One region of the Mesorhizobium sp. LSJC285A00 genome, then DNA from elsewhere that is predicted to be linked to it. Evidence: riboswitches for the same ligand, from Rfam matches in the RefSeq annotation. Region 1 holds a riboswitch; the other holds the start of a gene.

Region 1 (19,213 bases):
GAGCGCGACGAGCCGGGCTTCTGGGAATTGCGCGGCTATCACATCTATGGCGACCCGTGGCGCGAGCAGCGCTATAGCGGCGATCCATGAGCGAAGCGCCGCAATCTCCCTGGCAGACGGCGAAAATCACCCGGATCGAAAAGCGCACGCCACGCGTCACCAGTTTCTTCTTCGCGCTGTCACGGCCATTCGCCTATCGCGCCGGACAGCATGTCGATGTCAGGCTGACTGCGCCTGACGGCTACCAGGCGCGCCGCTCCTATTCCATCGCCTCGGCGCCGGAGAGCGGCGCCACGATCGAGCTGGCGATCGAGAAGCTCGACGATGGTGAAGTCTCGCCCTTCTTCCACGACGTCGCCGCGGTCGGTGACGAGATCGAACTGCGCGGGCCGCTCGGCGGCCATTTCGTCTGGTCCGATGGGGATGGCGGGCCGCTGCTTCTGGTCGGCGGCGGCTCCGGCGTCGTGCCGCTGATGGCGATGGTGCGTCACCGGACCTTGCGCAAATCGGCGGTGCCGGTGGCGCTGATGTTTTCGGTGCGGGTCTGGGACGAGGTGATCTTCCGCGACGAGCTGATCGGTCTCGGTGACCGCCGCGACGGGTTCGAGCTGGTGCTTACGCTGACGCGCGAGGCGGCACGGCGCCCGTCCGACTATTCGAGGCGCATCGACACGGCAATGGTCATGCAGGCGCTCACGCGGCTGCCGCGGCCGCCGGCGCTCGCCTTCGTCTGCGGGTCGAACACCTTCGTCTCGGCGGCTGCCCGGGCGCTGATCGACGCCGGCATACCAGCGGAAATCATCCGCACCGAGCGCTATGGCGTCTGAGAGGGCCACAGTGGTTCACCGTTTCATGGAGACAGCGAACCGCTCTCAGGCGGGTGAAAACCTTGCCGACAGCAATTGGAACGGCAGCGCGCCATAGGCGGCGACTTCGGCCTCATTGTCCCAGTTGCGGAACTGGCGCGATGGCCGTGCCTCGATCACCAGAGGCCGGCCGGTGTCGTCCACCGTTACCTTGCCGCGAAAGCGCAGCACACGTCCGCCGCCGGCGCGGCTGATCACCATGGAACGCAAGCGGGCGACGTGACCGCTGCCGGCATTGATTTCCATCTCGATGCGGCGGCGGACTGGCGGAACGACGATCCTGACGGTGACGTCCAGCATCATCTCTCCAGTCCTGTCCGGACGCGGCAGGGCCTGAGAAAGCGCGAACGGTTCCGGCGTCGCTCTTGCCTTGCGCAATGTCGGCCTGCCGCGCCAGACGGCAGCAGGCGTCGGATGCTGCAGTCGGCCCTTCTTGCGTTTCAGGCGCAACTGCTTGGCAAAGCCGCGCGACAGCCAGACGAGACCGCCGAAATCGGTGCGCGGCTTGGCCTGCAGCACCGAGGACCAGCGCGACAGGCCGGCGTGATCGGCGTTCGCAACCGTCCGTGCCAGTTCAGCCGGCGGCACTGCAATGCCGATTTCCAGGCTGAGGTAGGACAGCGCCACCGCCGCGGCTACGGCCAGGTGGCGCCTGGCGACGATATCGGCGAACACGTCCCAGTCGACCTCGTCGCCCTCGATGGCGACGGCGCAGTCGACCAGCCAGTCGCTGTGGGTGTGGGCATCGAGGCCGCCATGTGCGATGGCAAGCGCGATGCGGTCGGCCGGAGAGGGAACAAGCACGCGGACGCCATTGAAGTCGGCTGACAGCGCCCGCTGCCAGATCGCCAGATCATCTTCCGCGCTTTGCTGCGACCCGTCATAAGCGAGCTGGTGCAGGTCGATGTCGCCGAAACTGCCCTTGAAAAAATTCATCGAACGCAAGGACGCCAGCCTGGTGCGCAGATATTGCGGACTGACGCCGGTGGCGATCTGCCAGTCGCGTTCGCTAAGCACATCGAAGGCGGCAATCATGGCCTGCGAGCGCACCAGCATGTCGATGTCATGCGCCACCCGGCCGCGCTGCGCCGACGCGTTGACGGCGATGCGGCTGGCGCCTTTGATAAGCATCACCGCGCAGCCGGCGTCGATCATGGCCTGTAGCGCCGGCTCGGCTTCGCGCGCAGCCAGTCGCGATTTGGTCCACAGCATCTTTTGCAGGCCGACAAGACGTGGATAGGCCGGATGCCCAGCGAGCTTGCGGCCGAACCTGTCGGAGATCGCGGCCAGCAGCCGATGCTCGCGGAAAGCAGCATGGTCGATATCGTTCTCGTCGAGCCAGCGCGCCGCATAGCCCCCGGCCGCCTCTTCATCGGGGAGCAATGCGGCCTTCAGCAACTGGTCGAGGCCGCCCGTGGGCCATGACCAACCATAGTCCGGAAACCGACGGCCGATACGGCGCATGGCATTGGCCATCAGTCGGCGCTCGCCTTTTTCGCTGCTCGCCTTTGCATGGCCAGCCTTACGACTTCGAGATAACCGCGATCGCGCACGGGGTCGCGTCCATAGGACATGCTGTCGGGCCGGATGCGGCGCAAGGTCAGGACATCGTCGAGCATGGCAAGCGCAAAGCCCGCCTCGCGGACACGGGCGATCCAGTCGACCATGTCGCCGCGACCGCCTTGCGGGTCGATGATCGGACCGACGGCCTCGGCTACCTCCCGGCGGATCATCATCGTCGTGCGCGACCAGCCCGCCACCGCCACGTCCTGTTGCACATCGGGCTTGTCATCGCGAAACGTCCGCCAGTGGGCAAAGACTCCTGCCGTCGCGGGAAACCGCTCGAAATGCTCCAGCTGCCTTTCGATCTTGGTCGGCAGCCACAGATCGTCCGCATCGAGCGTGGCGACGAAGGGCGTCGCCAGCGCGGCGATGCCCCTGGTGGTGGCGCTGCCTGGTCCGGCATTGTCCTGGCGCAACACCTGCACCGGCATGCCCAGCGCATTGACCACCGCGACCGTATCGTCGGTCGAGCCGTCATCGACGACGATTATGGCGTCGGGCTGGACCGTCTGGGCCGCGACCGATCGCAGCGTCTCGGCGATGGTGGCGGTCGCGTTGAAGGCCGGAATGACGACGCCGTAGCTGGCCATCACAGGAAACGCCAATTCGCAAGTTCCTTGAAATCGAAGATGCCGTCGACAGGGTGCAAGGAGCGGTCGGCCTCGCGCCGTTTCATCGACTTGTAGACGGCGCGCATGAATTCGCGAAAAGGAACATCGGCCTGCCTGGTCATGTTGCCGGGATGGCGCCGGTAATAGAGCGCAACAGTGTCGGGCATCGTGAATTTCGGACCGCTTTCGAAAGTGCGCAGCAGATAGTCGGTGTCCTCGGCCTGGTGGAAATCCTCGTCGAAGCTGCCGATGCGTTCGACCAACCGCCGGACGAAGATAGCGGGAGACAGGTGAATGCCGCGAACCGTCATCGAGTGGCTGTCGGCTGTCGGCTCCAGCGTATCGTCATCTATGTCGTCGACCAGCGTCATGCGCGAATAGGTGAGCTCGAGGGTGGGGTCTGCGTCGAAACAGGTCAGATCCGCCTTGAAGCGGCCCGGCGGGGAAATGTCGTCGGAATCGAGAAACGATACCAGCCCGGTCTGCGGCAGCAATTGCCGCAAGCCCGCGTTGCGTGCCCGCGTCACCCCGGCATTCTGCTGCTGGAAAAGGCGAATGCACGGCGCCTCCGCGATCAGCGAGCGCACGACCGCCACCGAACTGTCGGTCGAACCGTCATCGATAACGATGATGTCGAGATCGGCGGCATCGCGCTGCCTCAGCAGCGAGCGCAGCGCCGAGCCGACATGGCGTTCGCGGTTGTAGACCGGCATGATCACGCTCAGCTTCACGCACGCATTCCAGGCTGTGATCTATTCATTCTTTCACCACTCTGCCGGGCGCTTGATCTCGAAAAGCCCCTCGACCGGGCGCCGCGACGGATCGGCCTTGCGCCGCCGCAAGGATTTCTGAATCACACGCAGATATTCGCGCACCGCCACATCCCTTTGCTTGGTCAAATTGCCGGGGTGGCGCCGGTAGTATACCGCGACGGTGTCGGGAAAAATGTGCTTTGGGCTGGTTTCGAAAATGCGCAGCAGATAGTCGGCGTCTTCGCCCTGCCGGAACTCCTCGTCGAAAGCACCTGTACGGTCGATGAGTGCCCTGCGGAGTATCCCGGCGCTAAGGCTGACGCCGCGCACGGTGGGACCTGCGCCGCCCCGTGCCGGCTGCAGGGTTTCGTCGTCCATGAGATCGACGCGCGTCATCAGCGAGTAGGTCAGCTCGAGCGCAGGGTCGGCCGCGAACAGGGGTAGGCCAGCCTTGAATCGTCCAGCCGGCGAGACGTCGTCCGAATCCAGGAACGACACCAGTTCGGTTTGCGGCAGCAACTGCCTCAGCCCTGTGTTGCGCGCGTTGGCCACGCCCTGGTTTGCCTGCTGGAACAGGCGGATGCACGACGCTTCCCGCATGATGGCGCGGACGGCTTCAACGGAGCTGTCCGTCGAGCCGTCGTCGACAACGATGATATCGAGATCGGCATCGTCGCGTTGCCTGAGCAGGGACCGCAACGTCGAAACGACATAGATCTCCCGATTGTACACCGGCACAATGATGCTCAACTTCATGCAGCGCCCCGAAGGACGAAATCCGCAATCGTGCCGGCGATCTCGCGCGGCTCGGTCCCCAGCGACAGCCGGTAGCATGGCAGATCGCGGGTAAGCTCGCTGAAAAAGCGAAAGCCCGCTTCCCGCTCGCCCGGCATCTGCACGATTCCTGACGGGGCCAAGGCGATCATGGCATCCTTGCGCGATATGGGCATGACCGAGCTTCTCGCACCTCCCCTGATATGGGGCACTATCAAAGCAATAATGTCCAGACTTGCAGGAGGTGGTCGAGGCGCGATCTCGTCGATGCGAAAGGCATGCTTGCCTTGCCAGTTCAGCGGTTGGTACGACTTTAGCCGACCCTCCAGCTTCAGCCGCTTGAAGCCCTCCGGATCCTGCTTGAGCGTGGCAAACAGCGGATAGGCCGTCACCCCCTCGGTCCGGTCGATCAGCACATAGTCGTCGCCGACGCTATCGAGCCCATTGAGCAGGCCGGCGACGACCGTTCCCGATTTGCCGGCACCGCCGGAGCCCGCCAGCAACACGCCCTTGCCATCGATGCCCAGCGTGCCGGCATGGGTGAGCCGCATGCCGCGCGCCGCATATTCCCAATGCAGGAAGGCGCGTAGCGGCGCCCCTTGTTCCCATGGCGGAAAGGCGTCGGCCGACATCATCAGCTGCGCCCCGACATGGCGTTGCGGATCATGGAACTGCCAGAAGTCGAGGTCATGATAGTAGCTGCCGCGCAATCCGGCCTCTTCCAGCCGGTTGGCAAAGGCATGATGGTTGTAATCGCCTCGGCCCCAGGTGGCCGGGGCGGGGACGCCATCGATGCCCCGGTGGGCGACGAAAATGCGGCAGCCGTCAGATGCAGACGGATTGCCCGGAGCCGGTATGAAGGCATGGCCGATGGTATCTGCCAGCGTGCCATGGTCGAGATGGACACTCAGGTCCAGCCCCGGCAACCGCACGCTGGCGGTAACGGGATAGAATGCGGCGGCGCTTTCCGCGGCCGCCAGCACATGGCGGGCATAATCCGGCAGGGTTTGCAGCGTGATCAAAGGCATGTGTTGGTTGTTCAGCGTCCAGAATTGCGCCGGGTCGCCTGATGCATGTCGCTCGGGGTGGCCCCGGTTTTGAGACGACGACATGCATAAAATCAAAGATCTAAGCGCGTCGCCTGAGTCCGTTCAAACGCGACGCGCTTTAGGGAAACGATTATGCCTGTTTCACCGCCGGCCAGCCGAGAGGTTCCTCGACCTCATGGATCGGGTCGACAATGATGAGATCGGCAAGGTCGTCATGGACATCGACCTTGAGCGGCTCATTGCTGGCAGCAAGCGCAGCCGACAGCTCGCCCGAAAGCGGTTGTGCCGGTGTTTCGGCTGGCGCAAGCAACCCGAAATCGAGCAGTCGGGCAACGAAGCTTTCGAGGTCGGCTAGGCTTATTTTTGCGGCGCCCGCGGCAGCTCCGACCAGCGCTTCAGTGGCGACGCCGGACGACAAAGCCTGCCAGACCCGGCTGCCGGAATCGGAAAAGCCAAAATACTTACCGTTCGAAAGATCGAGAACGACGGCTTCGCCATCGAATGATTCGAAAACGATGTCCTTGCTTGCGACCGCGTAGACCCGCTGTTGCATCGCTCTGTCCCCCGTTCCATGCGCCCATGAAGGGATGCGCCGGTTTCACGGTCTGCCCAGCCCTTCCTAAGTGCGTCTAAATCACTCGGCCTATGCTTGGCAAGACAAAGACCCGCGAACACAACGCCTGCGTCGGCGACCGTTGCGGCGAAGTCGACCGGCTCAAGCCTCGATTTCGAGCGCCGACAATGGTTTCGAGCAGCAGGCAAGGATAAAACCGTCATCGATCTCGTGGTCGAGGATGCCGCCATTGTGGCTCATCTCGACTTCGCCGGAGACCTTCTTCACCTTGCAGGTGCCGCACAGGCCGAACTCGCAGGCGGCGGGAATCCGCACGCCCGAGCTGCGCGCGGTCTGCAGCACGGTCTGGCCGGCGACGCAGCCGGCGTCGACCTCCGAAAGCGAGAAGCGGATCGGCGTCACGGCTTCGACAGGTGCAGCGATGCCGTCCTCGACCGGGGAGGCAAACGGCGCCGGAATTTCCTCCACCACAGGCGCGGCAAAGCTCTCCTGATGGTATTTCGTCAAGTCGAAGCCGGCGGCATCCAGCATGCCGCGCACGGCGCGCATGAACGGATCGGGGCCGCAGCAGAAGATTTCGCGCTCGCGGAAGTCCGGAGCCAGCAAGGGCAGCCGGATCGCATCGATGCGGCCCATATGGCCGTACCAGCCTTCGCGGCTGGAACGTTCCTCGATCATGAAGCCGAGCGACAGGCCGGGCATATGGCCGCCGAGCAGTTCGAGTTCCTTGCGGAAGATGATCTCTTCGGCACGCCGCGCGCAGTTGACGAAACCGACATCGGTCCATGGCGCGCAGTCGTTCAGCCAGCGCAGCATCGAGATCATCGGCGTCACGCCGGAGCCGGCGGAAATGAACAGGTATTTGGCCGCCGGGTGGCTGTGCAACGAGAAGTCGCCGGCCGGTCCGTAGGCCTTGACATGCGAACCGGGCACCAGATGGTCGAACATCCAGCGCGTGCCGATGCTGCCGGCCTGCGCCTTGATCGTCACCGCGATCGAAAACGGCCGCGATGGCGACGACGACAGCGTGTAGGTGCGCATCAGCGGCCCGTCCGGTGTCGGCAGTTCCAGCGTCAGGAACTGGCCCGGCTTGTAGCGGAACCAGGTCTGGTTGTCGGAGCGGAAGGTGAAGGTCTTGACGTCGGGCGCCTCGTCGCTGACGCCGATCACTTCCAGCACCTGCAGCCTATCGTTCCACGGCGCCATCTGGTCAAGATGGCGATAGAGCCCAAGATCCGTCATCGCATTCATCCTCTGGTCCCTCTTCGCCTGCTCCAGCTCACGCGACGCTGCGTAGCGCCGGCCGGCCGCCTTCGGCAAGGCGCGGGCCGATGAAGGCCGCGTACCATTCGACGAACTGGATCACGCCGCCCTCGTGCAGCTCCGAATAGGGGCCGGGCTCATAGGCCGGAGACAGGATGCCAAAGGCGTTTTCCTCGACGATGCGGCGGTCCTGGTCGTTGGTCTCGGTCCAGACATGGGTGAGCTCCTCAAGGTTGTAGTCGACCCCCTCGACCGCATCCTTGTGCACCAGCCACTTGGTCGTCACCGCGGTTTCGGTGGCGCTGATCGGCAGCACCCGGAAGGTGACCGCATGGTCGATCAGTATGTGGTTCCAGGTCGTCGGATAGTGGTAGTGCATCAAGGTGCCGATGCGGTCGGCGGCAACAGTGTCGGACAGGTTCTTCGTCACCGCGCGCTTTCCGGACATCGTGTAGCTGACGGCATCGCGCAGCAGCGGCGCGCGGGTGGCGCGGTATTGCCCGGCCGGATCGATGCGGAACTTGCTCGGCAGGCCCGCCGCCTCGCATTTCGCCCAGTGCGCCAGCATCTCCGGATCGCTGTCGGCGCCCTGCACGCCGGTCACCGTCGGCGCTTCGGGGAATGTCTTGCACAGCTCTGGATGATTGCCGGCGCAGTGATAGCATTCGCGGTTGTTTTCCCAGACCAGCTTCCAGTTGCCCTTCTCGATGATGGTGCTCTCGAAGGCGACCTTGGCTTCATTCAGCCGGTGCGGCTTGAGGTAGGGCTCTATCATGGCGCGCATCGGGGCAAAGTCGGCAGGTTCTTTTGCCAGGCAGATGAAGATGTAGCCGCCGACGCTCTCGCAGGCGACGGGCTTCAGGCCGAACTGGCTCTTGTCGAAACCGTCGGCCATCTGGCGGGCAAACAGCAGCCGGCCGTCAAGCTCGTAGGTCCACTGGTGATAGGGGCAGACAAGCTTTGCCGCCATGCCCTTCTCAGTGTTGCAGACACGGCTGCCGCGATGGCGGCAGGAATTGTGAAAGGCGTTGATGTTGCCCTTCTGGTCGCGGACCAGCACCACCGGATAATCGCCGATCTGCACGGTGATATAGCTGCCGGGCTTCGGCAGTTCGCAATCATGGCCGATGAACAGCCAGTCGCGATACCAGATAAGCTCCATGTCGAGCTTGAAATAGTCCGGGTCGGTGTAGAAGGGCTGTTCCAGCGAAAAGCCTTGCTTGCGGCCGTTCAGGAGCCTCAGCATGTCGTTGCGCGTATCCATAGTTCTGTCCTCGTGGTTTAAGGACTGAACTTGGTGGTGATGGAGGAAGGATCGGACGCAGGCCGGCGCGGCGCCGGACATGCACTATCCACCTCTTGACCGCCCACCGCGATCAGTCGAGTCTATGCATCTCGGGCTGGTTTCCGGGCTCTGGAGTTGTCCTTGCGGACCATCGCGACACCTTCCCAGGCTGCTGCCCAGTGGTCTCCCGTTGCGACTTCAACTCCACCACCGTTGCGGGGGCAGCGCCGGATTCTGACCGGCTTCCCAATTCTCCGCTGCGTCGTCACGAAGCGGCACCTGAGGTGCGATCATCTAATCACGGCAGCGATCGCGACGTCGGCATGAAAGCGACATCATATCCATGCGGCGCGACACGCGCGGCATACGCCCCGCCGACCACCGAAGGGCTGAGATCCTGTCTTGCGGCGCTATCATCGCCGTTTCGAATCGCTGCGGATCCAGTTCCGATCGGGGGCAAAAAGGGCTCAACGGTATCGAAAAGTTACTATTAGCAATCTCTAATCGAACCGAACGGTTCGTTTCTGTTGACAATGCGTGCAGGACGGTGTGAACGACGGCCCGGAAACCGACACCGGAGCGAACCACTCGGTTCGACATAAGCAACTGAAAACAATGCGATAAATGACCATAGAGGAACTTCCTGGCACAATTTCAAGGTGCAGGACCGTGGTCCACACGGAACAACTTCGTGATTGGAAACCAGCCTATGGCTTTCCCACATCGGGGCTGTCCGAACGACGCGAATTCCTCCCAAGACACGCCGCTAGACGGACAGACAAACTGGAGTACTAAAAATGAAAAAGATCATCCTCACTGCCGCAGCCGTTTTGGCGATCACCGGCAGCGCCTTCGCCGGTAGCGACAATTACGGTTCCAATGGTGCGAACCAGCCAGCCGTCTCGGTCGACAGCTCGTATACGGCTTCCATTCAGAAGCCGGCGCACGCTGACAAGCAGCCTGTCGTTCAGGGCGCCGACCGCGACCTCTACGGCAATCGCTGATCCCGACCAAAGAAGGGCGGCTAACCCGTCGCTCTCGGGATCCCAAAAAATTCAGGAGTATTGAAATGAAAAAGATCATCCTTGCTGCCGCCGCCGTTTTGGCTATCTCCGGCAGCGCTTTCGCCGGCAGCGACAACTACGGTTCGAACGGCGCCAACCAGCCTGCGATTACGTCGACCGATAGTGGCCATACGGCTTCGGTTGAGAAGTCGGCTCCAGCCGAGCAGGCGCCTGCCCACGGTGCCGACCGTAACCTTTTCGGCCGCTAAAAGCCGGTTTCCAGCACGTGGCGGGCTTATCCGCTGCAGCTGGCGGCATCAGAAAAATTCAGGAGACTAAAATGAAGAAGATCGTTCTTGCCACCGCAGCCGTTCTGGCTATTTCGAGCGCTGCCTTTGCCGGCAGCGACAATTATGGCTCCAATGGCGCCAACCAGCCGGCCGCTGCCGTCGACACCACCCGCACTTCGTCGACCGGCACCAACTCGGCGGTCTACAAGCTGCTGAACTCGTCGAACGACCAACAGAAGTTCGTTCCTCAGAGCAGCGACAGGGATCGGTTCGGCAACAACTAACAGCCGAAGCTTAAAAAAAGAGCGGCGGGCCTGGCCCGCCGCTCTTTTTTCATGCCTGTACGACGCAGCTATCTCAAGCCGCCTTCACTTCCACCGGCTTGAGCGAGAAGGAGTGCCCATCGGCGTCGAAGATGTGCAGGTCCCCGGCATCCGCGGTCAGTCGCAGCTTTGCCCCGCGCTTGACCTCGACATTGCCGGGCAGCTTGGTCACCAACGGCAGGTCAGCGCGGCCGATATCGACATAGACAAGCTGCACCTCGCCGAGTTGCTCGACATAGTCTACCACGCCCTCGAAAAGATATTCCGCGCCGGTGGCGGCCGACAGATCCTCCGGCCGCACGCCGAAGCTGACTGCCGCACCCTTTGCTGACGCCGGCGTTGCGATCGGCACCGTTGCCTTGCGGCCGCCGACATGGCTGACGATTGTCGGGTTGCCCGTCCTGTCGATTGTCGCCGGCAGGATGTTCATGGCCGGCGAGCCGATGAACTGGGCAACGAACAGATTGCCGGGCTTCTTGTAGAGGTCCATCGGCGTGCCGACCTGCTCGATATGGCCATCCTTCAGCACGACGATGCGGTCGGCGAGCGTCATCGCTTCGACCTGATCGTGGGTGACGTAGATCATGGTCGTGGCAGGCATCGATTCCTTGAGCTTGGCGATCTCGATGCGGGTCGCGACGCGCAGCGCCGCGTCGAGATTCGACAGCGGCTCGTCGAACAGGAACACTTTCGGATTGCGCACGATGGCGCGACCGATGGCGACACGCTGGCGCTGGCCGCCCGACATCGCCTTGGGCAGGCGGTCGAGATATTTGGTCAGCTGCAGGATTTCGGCGGCCTGCCGCACCCGCTTGTCGATCTCGGCCTTGCTTTCCTTGCCGATCTTCATCGAGAAGGCCATGTTGTCGTAGACGGTCATGTGCGGATAGAGCGCATAGGACTGGAACACCATGGCAATGCCGCGCTTGGAAGGCGGCACGTCGTTCACCACCTCGCCGGCGATCTTCAGCTCGCCGGAGGTGATCTCCTCAAGCCCGGCGATGGACCGCAGCAAGGTCGACTTGCCGCAACCCGACGGGCCGACGAAGACGATGAACTCGCCCGACTTTATGTCGAGGTCGATGCCGTGGAGAATGTGCAGATTGCCGTATGATTTCTTCACCTGTCTCAGCGTGACATCGGCCATAATTTCCTCCCAGTGATTTCCCTAGAGAACCTGGATTTCCTCAAAAAATCCAGTTTCGTCAAAAACTCAGTCGATGCGCCCGAACCAGGCGCCGTAGCCGCCGAGGCGGATGGAACCTGTGCCGGATTGTCCCGAAAAACCGTGCCCGGCCAATGGCAGCAGCGCCTGACCACCGAGATCGACCTCGGCCGGCTTGCTGGCCAGATTGAAGACGCAGACGATCTGCTCATTGCCCTCACGGCGGGTGAAGGCGACGGTGTCGCCCTCGCTTTCGATGAACTCGATGTCGCCTTTGGCCAGGGCCGGATGCTGGCGGCGGAAACCGAGAAAGCGCCGGTAGTGCTCGAGCAGCGAGGCCGCGTCGCCCTGCTGAACATTGACCGCTTGCGACAAGTGCTTGCCCGGCACCGGCAGCCAGGGCTTGGCCGTCGAAAAGCCGGCATTGCTGGCGGTTGCATCCCACACCATCGGCGTGCGGCAGCCGTCGCGGCCCTTGAATTCGGGCCAGAAGCGAATGCCGTAGGGGTCCTGCAGATCCTCGAACTGCAACTCGGCTTCGCCCAGCCCAAGCTCCTCTCCCTGATAGAGGCAGACCGAACCGCGCAGCGACATCAGCAGCGCCGAGATAACCTTCAGATAGGCGGCCGGGTCGGCCTCGTCGGCGGCCCAGCGCGAGGCCGGACGCATCACGTCGTGGTTGGAAAAGGCCCAGCACGACCAGCCGTCGCTGGCGACCTTGCCGAAGGCTTCCAGCACCTGGCGCACCTTGGCGGCGCTGATCTTTTCCGGCGCCAGGAAATCGAAGGAATAGCACATGTGGACGCGTTTGCCGCCGGCGGTGTAGGCGGCGACCACTTCCAGCCCACGCTGCGAATCGCCGACTTCGCCGACCGCGGCGGCCGCCGGATATTCGTCGAGCAGCGCCCGGAACCGTTCGAGGAAGGCAAGGTTTTCCGGCCGGCTCTTGTCGTAGATATGGTCCTGGTAGTTGTAGGGATTGACCGCAGGTGCTGTCTGGTCGTTGCGCTCTTCGGGCGGCAGCGGCGGATTGTTCTCCAGCCCCTGGCTGTGGAAGTAGAAATTGATGGTGTCGAGGCGGAAGCCGTCGACGCCGCGCTCCAGCCAGAAGCGGGTGACGTCGAGCAGCGCGTCCTGGACTTCCCGATTGTGGAAGTTGAGGTCCGGCTGCTCGGACAGGAAATTATGCAGATAATATTGCTGGCGGCTGGTGTCCCACTGCCAGGCCGAGCCGCCGAAGATCGACAGCCAGTTGTTGGGCGGCGTGCCGTCCGGCCTGGCGTCGGCCCAGACATACCAATCGGCCTTGGGATTGCTACGGCTGGCGCGGCTCTCCTTGAACCATGGATGGTTGTCGGCGGTGTGCGACAGCACCTCGTCGATCATCACCTTGAGGCCGAGGTGATGGGCTTCCGCAACCAGCGCGTCGAAATCGGCGAGCGTCCCGAACATCGGGTCGACGTCGCAATAGTCCGAGACGTCGTAGCCGAAATCCTTCATCGGCGACTTGAAGAAGGGCGAAATCCAGATGGCGTCGACGCCGAGCGAGGCGATGTAGGGCAGCCTGCGGATGATGCCCTTGAGGTCGCCGATGCCGTCGCCATTGGAGTCCTGATAGGAGCGCGGATAGATCTGGTAGATCACCGCGCCCCGCCACCAGTCGCGATCGACGGCGAGATCGGGCTTCGAGGTCGCCTTCAAAGCGGCTTGCATAAGTCTCAACCTCCTTTGACCGAGCCGGCCAGCAGCCCGCGGACGAAATAGCGCTGCAGCGAGAAGAACACGATCAGCGGCACGATAATGGTGACGAAGGCCGATGTCGTCAGGATTTCCCAGTCGCCGCCGCGCGAGCCGAGCAACGCGTTGAGCTTCGCGGTCAGCACGATCTGGTCCCCTTCGGTACCGAGGAAAACCATTGCCACCAACAAATCGTTCCACACCCACAGGAACTGGAAGATTGCAAAGGACGCCAGCACCGGGAAGGACAGCGGCAGCACGATCTTGACGAAGATTTCGAAATCGCTGGCGCCATCTATGCGCGCCGATTCCATGATCTCGCGCGGCAGGCCGGCAATATAGCTGCGCAGGAGATAGATGGCGAAGGGCAGGCCGAAGCCGGTATGCGCCAGCCAGATGCCGAGATAGGTTTTCGACGGCACACCGAAGAAGATGCCGACGCCGTTGTAGATCTTCAAAAGCGGGATCAAGGACATCTGCAGCGGCACGACCAGCAGGCCGATGATTGTGGCGATCAGCAAGGCGCGGCCGGGAAAACGCATCCACGCCAATGCATAGGCGGCGAAGGCGGCGATCAGGATCGGGATGACCGTCGCCGGGATGGTGACGGTCAGCGAGTTTATGAACGAGCGGCCGATGCCCTCCGAAAACAGCACGGTCTTGTAATTGTCGGTGGTGAATTTCGGTGGCGCCGACGAGGCGTAATAGACGCGCTGGCCACGGTCGCCTTCGAAAGCCTTGGGCGAACTCATGACGAACGTTCCGTCGGCATTGAGCTGCAAGGTCACGCCGTCGCCGAGATCGGCAGTGGTGCCGGCCGGATATTGCGTCGGTGCCGCCGACTTGACGCCGAAGGCGCTGATGTTGCGCGCAGCACCGTCGCCGAAGATATTGCCGGCAAGCACGAACTTGCCGTCCTTCTCGACCTGCGCCGAGGCCGGCGGCAGGCGGCCGGCTTCAGTCTGGCTGGAGCTGGAGAACGAGTTCCACCAGCCCGAGGCGATGATCTGGTCCTTGTCGCGCAGCGACGAGACCAGGATGCCGAGCGTCGGCACGGTCCAGACGGCGACGAAGACAAGCACGGCGATGTGGACGCCGAAGCGGCTGGCAAAGGACTTTCCGGTCGCGACGGCCATCTCAATGTCCTCCCGTCTCTTTGTTCGCCTGGCGGATGTTCCAGACCATGATCGGGATGACCGCGATCATGATGATGATGGCGATGGTGGCGCCGCGGCCGAAATCGCCGCCGCCGCGGAACATCCAATCGAACATCAGATTGGCCAGCACCTGGCTGTTCCATTGGCCGTTGGTCATGGTCAGCACGATGTCGAACACTTTCAGCACCAGGATGGTGATCGTCGTCCAGACCACGGCGATGGTGCCCCAGATCTGCGGCACCATGATCTTCCAGAAGATCTGGAACGGATTGGCGCCGTCGATGACCGCGGCTTCAAGCGTCTCTTCGGGGATGCCGCGCAACGCCGAAGACAGGATGACCATGGCAAAGCCGGTCTGGATCCAGATCAGGATGATCATCAGGAAGAAATTGTTCCAGAACGGCAGCGATATCCAGACCTGCGGCTGGCCGCCGAAATACTGGATGATGGCGTTGAGCAGGCCGATCTGCGTCTGGCCCTCGCCGCGATATTCGTAGATGAATTTCCAGATCACGCTGGCGCCGACGAAGGAGATCGCCAGCGGCAGGAAGATCAGGCTCTTGGCGATTGTGCCCCACCAGATCTTGTCCGTGAGCACGGCGATTATCAACCCTAGAAAGGTGCAGGCGGCGGGCACCACCGCCAGCCAGATGATGTTATTCAGGATCGAGTTGCGGAACTCGCGGTCGCCGAACGCCCATTCATAGTTGGCGAAGCCGACAAAATGCTGGCCGCCGCGGTCGAGGAAGGACAGCCAGAGCGTCGCCACCACCGGATAGATCAGGTAGACGGTGAGGATGATCATCGCCGGGCCGACGAACAGCCACGGACGGACCAGTCCTTGCCGGCGCAGATTGTCGATGGCCGCAGCCCCGGCCACGCCGCGCGACGGGAATATCAGGTCGACCAGCTTGTTGGCGCCCCAGAAATAGGCGACGCAGCCGCCGACGCCGATGATGATGACAAAAATGGCCGATAAGATCTGAGCAGCCATGGGTCCCTCTTCCCTGCGCATGATCGGCCGGGCCTTGAACAGCCCTGGCGATGTGGCTCTGCGCCGATTTAAGTTATTCTGAAACGAACGAACGCAAATCGGTCCGGCGTAAGGCGCCGGTCGGATCCGGGCCATAGCGGCCCGGACCCAGTCTGTGGAGGAAGTCCTGAATTTGCCGCCAAAGCGGCTGATTACTTGGCAGTGGTTACTTGCCAGCTGACTGCTTGCCAGCTGACTACTTGATAGCGTCCCAGCTCTTCTGGATGTCGGTGGCGACATCCTGCGCCGACTTGCCGCCGACCAGATCGATCATGCCGGTCCAGAAGGCGCCGGCGCCGATCTTGCCCGGCATCAGGTCCGAACCGTCGAAGCGGAAGGTCGAGGCATTGGCAAGGATATCGCCCTGCTTCTTCAGCGCGTCGCTGGCATAGGCATCCTTGTTGACCGACTTAAGCGGCGTGACGAAGCCGCCCTGGGCCATCCAGATTTCATGTGCCAGCGGCATTTTCAGGAATTCGATGAACGCGCGTGCACCCTTCGAGTCCTTGGTGATCATGGCCAGCGTGCCGGCGCCGAGCACAGGCGTGCCCAGCTCGGGCTTGGATGCATAGGGCGGGAAGTAGAAGAAGTCGGCGTCCTGTCCAACCTTTGTGCCTTCCGGGAAGAAGGTCGGGATGAACGATGCCTGATGGTGCAGGTAGCATTTCGGCGGCACCGAGAAGAGGCCCTTCGGGCTGTCGCGGAAGTCGGTCGCGGCAACCGCCTTGGCCCCGCCGTCGACCATCTTGTCGTCGGTCGCGATCTTGCCGAAAATGTCGATGGCGTTGACCACCGCCGGATCGTTGAACGGGATCTCGTTCTTTACCCACTTGTCATACACGTCGGGCGCCTGGGTGCGCAGCATGATGTCTTCGACCCAGTCGGTCGCCGGCCAGCCGGTAGCGCCGCCTGAGCCGAGGCCGATGCACCACGGCGTGCCGCCGTCGGCGATGATCTTCTTCTCGAGATCGGCGAGCTCTTCCTGGGTCTTGGGAACCTTGTAGCCGGCTTCCTCGAAATTGTCCGGCGAGTACCAGACCAGCGATTTCACGTCGGCCTTGTAGGGAAAGGCGAAGAAGCCCGGCTTGCCGTCCTTGTCCTTGAAGGTGCCGAGATCGACCCATGACTGGCCGGCGCCGTAATTGTCCTTGATCCATTTGGCGGTGTCGTCGCCCAGCGGCGTCAAAAGGCCCTTGGACGCCAGATCCTGGATCAGGCCCGGCTGCGGCAGTACGGCGATATTGGGCGGGCTGCCGGCCTGGGTATCGATGACGATCTGCTGTTCGTAATTTTCCGACGAGGAGTATTTGATCTCGGCGCCGGTGGCTTCCTGAAAATATTCGAGAACAGTGCGGATGAGGCCTTCGTCCTCGCCGCGCCAGGGCCCGAAGATAGTCAGTGTCTCGCCCTTGAGATCGACCTTCTTCAGTTCTTCGTAATTGGCCCAGTTGAAGCGCTTGTCTTCCCCGGGCTTGAACTTCAGTTCGGCTTGCGCCGGCAGGGACAAGGCGAGCGTGGCAAACGCTGCGCCAAGCAGAAGCATCTTCTTCATCGGTATTCCTCCCAGTGTGGACACATACACCCGGACGGAACCTCCATTCCGCCCGCCGACGCTGCAGGACTGTGACTCGTTCAGAAAGGAACCGCAACCTTTCGAAGAGTCTTCCAAAGCGCTTTGGTCTTTTTGATCTCGCCATTGAATCGGCTGGAAGTCAAGAGGGCGGTGGGCTAATCGATTTAATTTCGAGCTGGAAGACTTGGTAAAGTGCGCTGCAGCATAGTTTTACGGCGGTGCAGCAGCGTATTAAGCTTCAAACTGGCCTGACCAGTGCGTATGGTCGACCAGCTTGGCCGCGCCCATTGTGGCGCCGCGTGGCTTCAAAATTAAAAGCGCTTTGAGGCTTGGAGGCCTCCCGGTGAACCTGAAGCAGCTCTCTCATATGCTGGCCCTGTCGCAGACAACGGTAAGCCGTGCGCTCAACGGCTATCCCGAGGTCAACGAGGAAACCCGCCGGCGTGTGGTGGATGCCGCCAAGCGCCACGGCTACCGGCCCAACCCGAGCGCGCGCCGGCTGGCGACCGGCAAGACGGGCATGATCGGTTATGTCCTGCCGACGGGCGCCTCCGTCGACATCGACCCGCATTTCGTCGAATTCCTCTCCGGCCTCGGCGACTATGCCCGCTCGCACGAGCTCGACCTGGTGCTGTCGCCGGCCGATGCCGACGACCAGGAAACCACCTATCGCCGCATCGTCGCCAACCGACAGGTCGACGCCGTCTACATCTCCTCGCCGCGCCCGGCCGACCGGCGGGTGGCGCTGGTCAACACGCTCGGCATTCCCTTCATCGTCCATGGCCGCAGCGAGGGTTCCGATTTCGACTACCCTTTCACCGACATTGACAATGAGGGCGGCTTCCACGATGCGGCCCGGCTGCTGGTTCAGCTCGGCCACCGGCGGCTGGCGCTGATCAATGGCGACGACCGCGAGACCTTCGCCATCCACCGCGAGCGCGGCATGCGCAGGGCGCTGGCCGCGAGCGGCCTGACGCTCGGCGAGCGCCATGTCTGTTCACTCACCATGACCGAGGAGAACGGCTACCGCGCCGCCAGGCGCCTGCTCGAACAGAGCGAGCGGCCGACGGCGATCGCCTGCTCCAGCCTGATCATGTCGCTCGGCGTCGTGCGCGCGGTGCGCGACCTTGGCCTGACCATTCCCGGCGACCTGTCGTTGATTGCCCATGACGACGTCTTTCCATGGCTGAAGCCGGAGAATTTTTCCGTGCCGCTGTCGACGACGCGCTCGTCGATCCGCCTCGCCGGCGCCCGCATCGCCAAACGCCTGGCAGCGCGCATTTCCGGCTTGGAAGAAGGGGCGCGGGGCGAGGTCTGGCCTGTCGACCTGGTGGTGAGAGGCTCGGTCGCCGGCGCGCCGGTTTAGGGATTAATCCAATTGCTCCGCTGGGCAAGTTCACCCATGTGGATGTTGCCCGCAGATAGATTGACTTCGTTGGGACAACGGTCTGCCTGGACCTGTCCTTGATTTGGCTTCGAGTGGGTGGCAACCAGTAAGCCAGAGCCATCAACCAGTCCTCAGGGTGCGCCACTTGCCCATATTCCCGTTCTCCGAAACGGATCCAATCCGGCATCCTGGCCCACCGCCGAAAACGTCGGAGGTGGTCATTGTCGGTGGCGGCATCATCGGTGTGACGACGGCGCTTTTCCTGGCACAGCGGAACATCCCGGTGACGCTGCTGGAAAAAGGGCGCATTGCGGCCGAACAGTCGTCCCGAAACTGGGGCTGGATTCGAAAGCAGGGACGCGACGCCGACGAGCTGCCCATCGTCATCGAGGCTATTCGCCTGTGGCGGCAACTGGCTGAGGAATGCGGCGAGGACATCGGCCTGACCCAGACAGGTGTGACCTACCTGGCGAACACCGACAAGGACATGGCCGGGTTCGAAGCCTTCATGAAGATCGCCGCGATCCATGCGCTCGACACCCGTCTCCTGGATGCAGACGAAACCGCGACACTCATCAAAGGCATGTCGCGCAAATTCAAGAGCGCGATGACGACGCCCTCCGACATGCGCGCGGAGCCTTGGCTGGCGGTGCCCGCACTTGCCCGGCTCGCCGTGCGAAAAGGCGTCAAAATCGTCGAGAATTGCGCAGCGCGAACCCTCGAACTCTCAGGCGGCAAGGTCAAGGGCGTGTGGACCGAGGCGGGGTATGTCGAGGCCTCCAGCGTGCTGGTCGCCGGCGGCGCCTG
Region 2 (3,449 bases), on a different contig from region 1:
GGCAAGGTCTCCAACGATGCGCTGGGCGAAATCTATGCGCACGATATCCATGCACAGGGTGTCGCCTTCGACACCAGGCCACTCAAGGGCGAGCCGCCGACGGCGCGCTCTATGATCTTCGTCACGCCCGACGGCGAGCGCTCGATGAACACCTATCTCGGCGCCTGCGTCGAGCTTGGCCCTGAGGATGTCGAGGCCGACAAGGCATCCGGCGCCAAGGTTACCTATTTCGAGGGCTATCTGTGGGATCCGCCGCGCGCCAAGGAGGCGATCCGGCAGACGGCGAAGCTCGCACACGAGGCCGGACGCGAAGTGTCGATGACGTTGTCGGATTCGTTCTGCGTCGACCGCTACCGGGACGAGTTCCTCGAGCTGATGCGCTCGGGCACTGTCGACATCGTCTTTGCCAACAGCCACGAGATCAAGTCGCTCTACCAGACAAAATCCTTCGACGAGGCGCTGGCTCAGATCCGCAAGGACTGCAAGATTGCCGCCGTCACCCGTTCCGAAAAAGGCTCGGTGATCGTGCGCGGCGACGAGACCGTCACCATCCAGGCGACGACGATCCGCGAGCTGGTCGACACCACCGGCGCCGGCGACCTCTACGCCGCTGGCTTACTCTACGGCTACACGACCGGACGCAGCCTGCAGGATTGCGGCGATCTCGGGTCGCTGGCAGCCGGGCTGGTGATCCAGCAGCTCGGGCCAAGGCCGCGGCAGAATTTGCGCCGCGAGGCGGAACGGGCTGGGTTGCTGTAGATGCGCGGGCAACTAACCAGCCGCCCTACTGACGCGATGACCGCAGTGGCGGAACTGTGTCAAAGCTCGCTGCGATCTTCTGCATTCTAACGACGTTGTCACGCGCTTGAAGTCTTGTCCGAAATCCTTCATGGGCGACCTGCGAGGGATGTCGCAGCCCGACAGGAATCCATTAGTTGGACAATGGTGGCAGCGCAGCAGCGCAGCCAATGGGCGACTGAATATTTCACAATGTTAGACAAGCGTAAAAGCGCGATCGCATAACGACATAAACATTTGGTTATGCGTCATTGACAGGAGAGCGGATTGTTGTGATTGTCTGCGTGTCGTGGTTCTTCGCGTGCGGCGCTGCCGCAGCGAAGCTAAGAGGGAAGCCGGTGCGATGCCGGCGCTGCCCCCGCAACTGTTAGCGGCGAGCCAATCCACTCATGTCACTGAGGCGAATACCCTCGGGAAGACGGGTAGAGGCTATGACCCCGCGAGCCAGAGACCTGCCACGGCGAATTACGTCCACGGGCGGGGTGTCTCGGTGGCCGCTGCAACCGGCGTGCCGGCCTGCTAGCGCCTTCCTTGTCACCGACGCCCCCAACCATCGGGGTATGACATGACTGTCTCTCAGCAAATTCCTGTAGCAACGCTCGGCGTGCCGCGCTTCGGTCGTCGGCGAGAACTGAAATTTGCCCTCGAAAGCTACTGGTCCGGAACATCGTCCGCTGGCGACCTTCTTGCGACGTCGAAGGCGCTCCGAGCCGCTAGCTGGGAAGAGCAGCGCGATCGCGGCGTGTCGAAAATCCCGTCGAACGACTTCTCGCTTTACGACCATGTGCTCGACACCGCAGCCATGGTCGGGGCCATTCCATCCCGGTACGGCTGGAATAGCGGCGAGGTCCCACTTGACATCTACTTCGCAATGGCGCGCGGCAACCAGGGTCAGACGGAGGATTGTGGACACGCCGGTCACCAGGAGGAGGCTCATGGACCTGGTGTAACCGCGATGGAAATGACCAAGTGGTTTGACACCAACTACCACTACATTGTGCCGGAACTCGATGATGATCAGACGTTCGCCCTCTCGTCATCGAAGCCGGTCGATTACTTCCTCGAGGCTAAAGCTCTCGGCATTCACACACGCCCAGTCATCCTTGGACCCATCACCTTCCTCAAGCTGGCGAAATCGCGTGCCGAAGGGTTCGGTCCCATCGCGCTCCTACCGCGGCTGCTGCCCGTTTACGAGCAAGTCCTGCAGAGGCTGAAGCTGTCGGGAGCCGACTGGGTGCAGATCGATGAGCCAGCGCTTGTCCTCGATCTGAACCCGAACGAACGAGCTGCGTTCGAATTCGCCTATGGCCAGCTGTCGAAAGCCGCGCCCGAGCTGAAGATCATGCTGGCTACGTATTTCGGGTCGCTGGGAGACAATCTCGAAACCGCGGTTTCTCTGCCCCTGGCCGGCCTGCATATTGATCTCGTGCGCGCTCCCGAGCAGCTGGAAATGGTGGGTCGGCTCGCTCCGAAGGATCTGGTGCTCTCGCTCGGCTTGATCGATGGCCGCAACGTCTGGCGTGCGAACCTGCCCGCCATTCTCGACCGCATCAAACCGATCGTCGCCGGCTGGCCCTTGGACCGCGTCGAAATCGCGCCTTCTTGCTCGATGCTGCATGTGCCGATTGACCTGCGCATGGAGACGGAACTCGAGGCCGACATCAGGTCGTGGCTCGCCTTCGCGGCCCAGAAGACCGACGAGCTGGTCTTGCTGGCCCGGGCCCTTTCCAAAGGCAGGGATGCGGTGGCAGCCGCGTTGAAAGCTTCTGCCGAGGCTGCCGCCACTCGCTTGACGTCCACGAAGATCCATGACCCGCTTGTTGAGGGGCGGATCGCCAGCATTGACCATAGCATGAAACGACGAGAGAGCGCTTTTGGCGAGCGCTCCAGAGTCCAGGCCGGCACGCTCGGGCTGCCGCCGTTCCCGACGACGACAATCGGGTCCTTCCCGCAGACGCCGCAGGTACGCCGCGCGCGGTCCGCTCATGCGAAGGGCCAGCTCAGTTATGTCGACTACGAGATTTTCCTGAAGAAGGAGATCGAGTCAGCAATTCGTTGGCAGGAAGAGATCGGGCTGGACGTGCTGGTGCACGGTGAGTTCGAACGAAACGATATGGTACAGCATTTCGGCGAGCAGCTGTCCGGCTTCGCCTTCACTCAGCATGCCTGGGTGCAAAGCTATGGGTCGCGCTACGTGCGTCCCCCCATCATCTTCGGGGACGTATCGAGGCGCAATCCGATGACGGTGCGCTGGTGGCAATTCGCCCAGTCGCTTACGGAAAAGCCTGTGAAGGGAATGCTCACAGGCCCAGTGACCATTCTCAACTGGTCCTTTGTTCGAGACGACGTACCCCGCTCCGAAGCCTGCCGCCAGATCGCGCTCGCCATCCGCGACGAAGTGACGGATCTCGAAAGGTCCGGCGCAAGGATGATCCAGATCGATGAGGCCGCGTTTCGCGAAGGATTGCCACTGCGCCAATCTGACTGGAAAGCCTATCTCGACTGGGCTGTCGAATGCTTCCGGATCGCTTCAACGGGTGTAAAGGACGCGACTCGAATCCATACCCACATGTGCTATTCGGAGTTCAACGAGATCATCGACGCGATCGCTGGAATGGATGCGGATGTCATTCGATTGAGACGTCGCGCTC

What was found. Region 1 has a riboswitch for cobalamin ahead of X726_RS159680 (aromatic ring-hydroxylating dioxygenase subunit alpha). Riboswitches for the same ligand answer to the same signal wherever they lie in the genome.
Region 2: it holds a riboswitch for cobalamin, as region 1 does, so the genes downstream of both, metE (5-methyltetrahydropteroyltriglutamate--homocysteine S-methyltransferase) here and X726_RS159680 (aromatic ring-hydroxylating dioxygenase subunit alpha) in region 1, are expected to answer to the same signal.

The regions. Positions count from the first base shown of each region.
Region 1 covers NZ_AYVK01000007.1:121,731-140,943, forward strand. Annotated here, with positions in the region: gene X726_RS159725 (molybdopterin-dependent oxidoreductase) at 1-90, shown strand, start outside; gene X726_RS159720 (FAD-binding oxidoreductase) at 87-827, shown strand; gene X726_RS159715 (nucleotidyltransferase family protein) at 873-2,342, opposite strand; gene X726_RS159710 (glycosyltransferase family A protein) at 2,342-3,034, opposite strand; gene X726_RS159705 (glycosyltransferase) at 3,019-3,771, opposite strand; gene X726_RS159700 (glycosyltransferase family A protein) at 3,805-4,548, opposite strand; gene X726_RS159695 (hypothetical protein) at 4,545-5,594, opposite strand; gene X726_RS159690 (PqqD family protein) at 5,746-6,168, opposite strand; gene X726_RS159685 (hybrid-cluster NAD(P)-dependent oxidoreductase) at 6,331-7,431, opposite strand; gene X726_RS159680 (aromatic ring-hydroxylating dioxygenase subunit alpha) at 7,469-8,716, opposite strand; cobalamin riboswitch at 8,833-9,035, opposite strand; gene X726_RS159675 (DUF680 domain-containing protein) at 9,535-9,741, shown strand; gene X726_RS159670 (DUF680 domain-containing protein) at 9,807-10,010, shown strand; gene X726_RS159665 (DUF680 domain-containing protein) at 10,082-10,315, shown strand; gene ugpC (sn-glycerol-3-phosphate ABC transporter ATP-binding protein UgpC) at 10,389-11,501, opposite strand; gene X726_RS159655 (alpha-glucosidase family protein) at 11,568-13,232, opposite strand; gene X726_RS159650 (carbohydrate ABC transporter permease) at 13,238-14,392, opposite strand; gene X726_RS159645 (sugar ABC transporter permease) at 14,394-15,407, opposite strand; gene X726_RS159640 (ABC transporter substrate-binding protein) at 15,643-16,998, opposite strand; gene X726_RS159635 (substrate-binding domain-containing protein) at 17,363-18,385, shown strand; gene X726_RS159630 (FAD-binding oxidoreductase) at 18,552-19,213, shown strand, end outside.
Region 2 covers NZ_AYVK01000031.1:33,874-37,322, forward strand. Annotated here, with positions in the region: gene X726_RS146270 (adenosine kinase) at 1-759, shown strand, start outside; cobalamin riboswitch at 1,072-1,273, shown strand; gene metE (5-methyltetrahydropteroyltriglutamate--homocysteine S-methyltransferase) at 1,364-3,449, shown strand, end outside.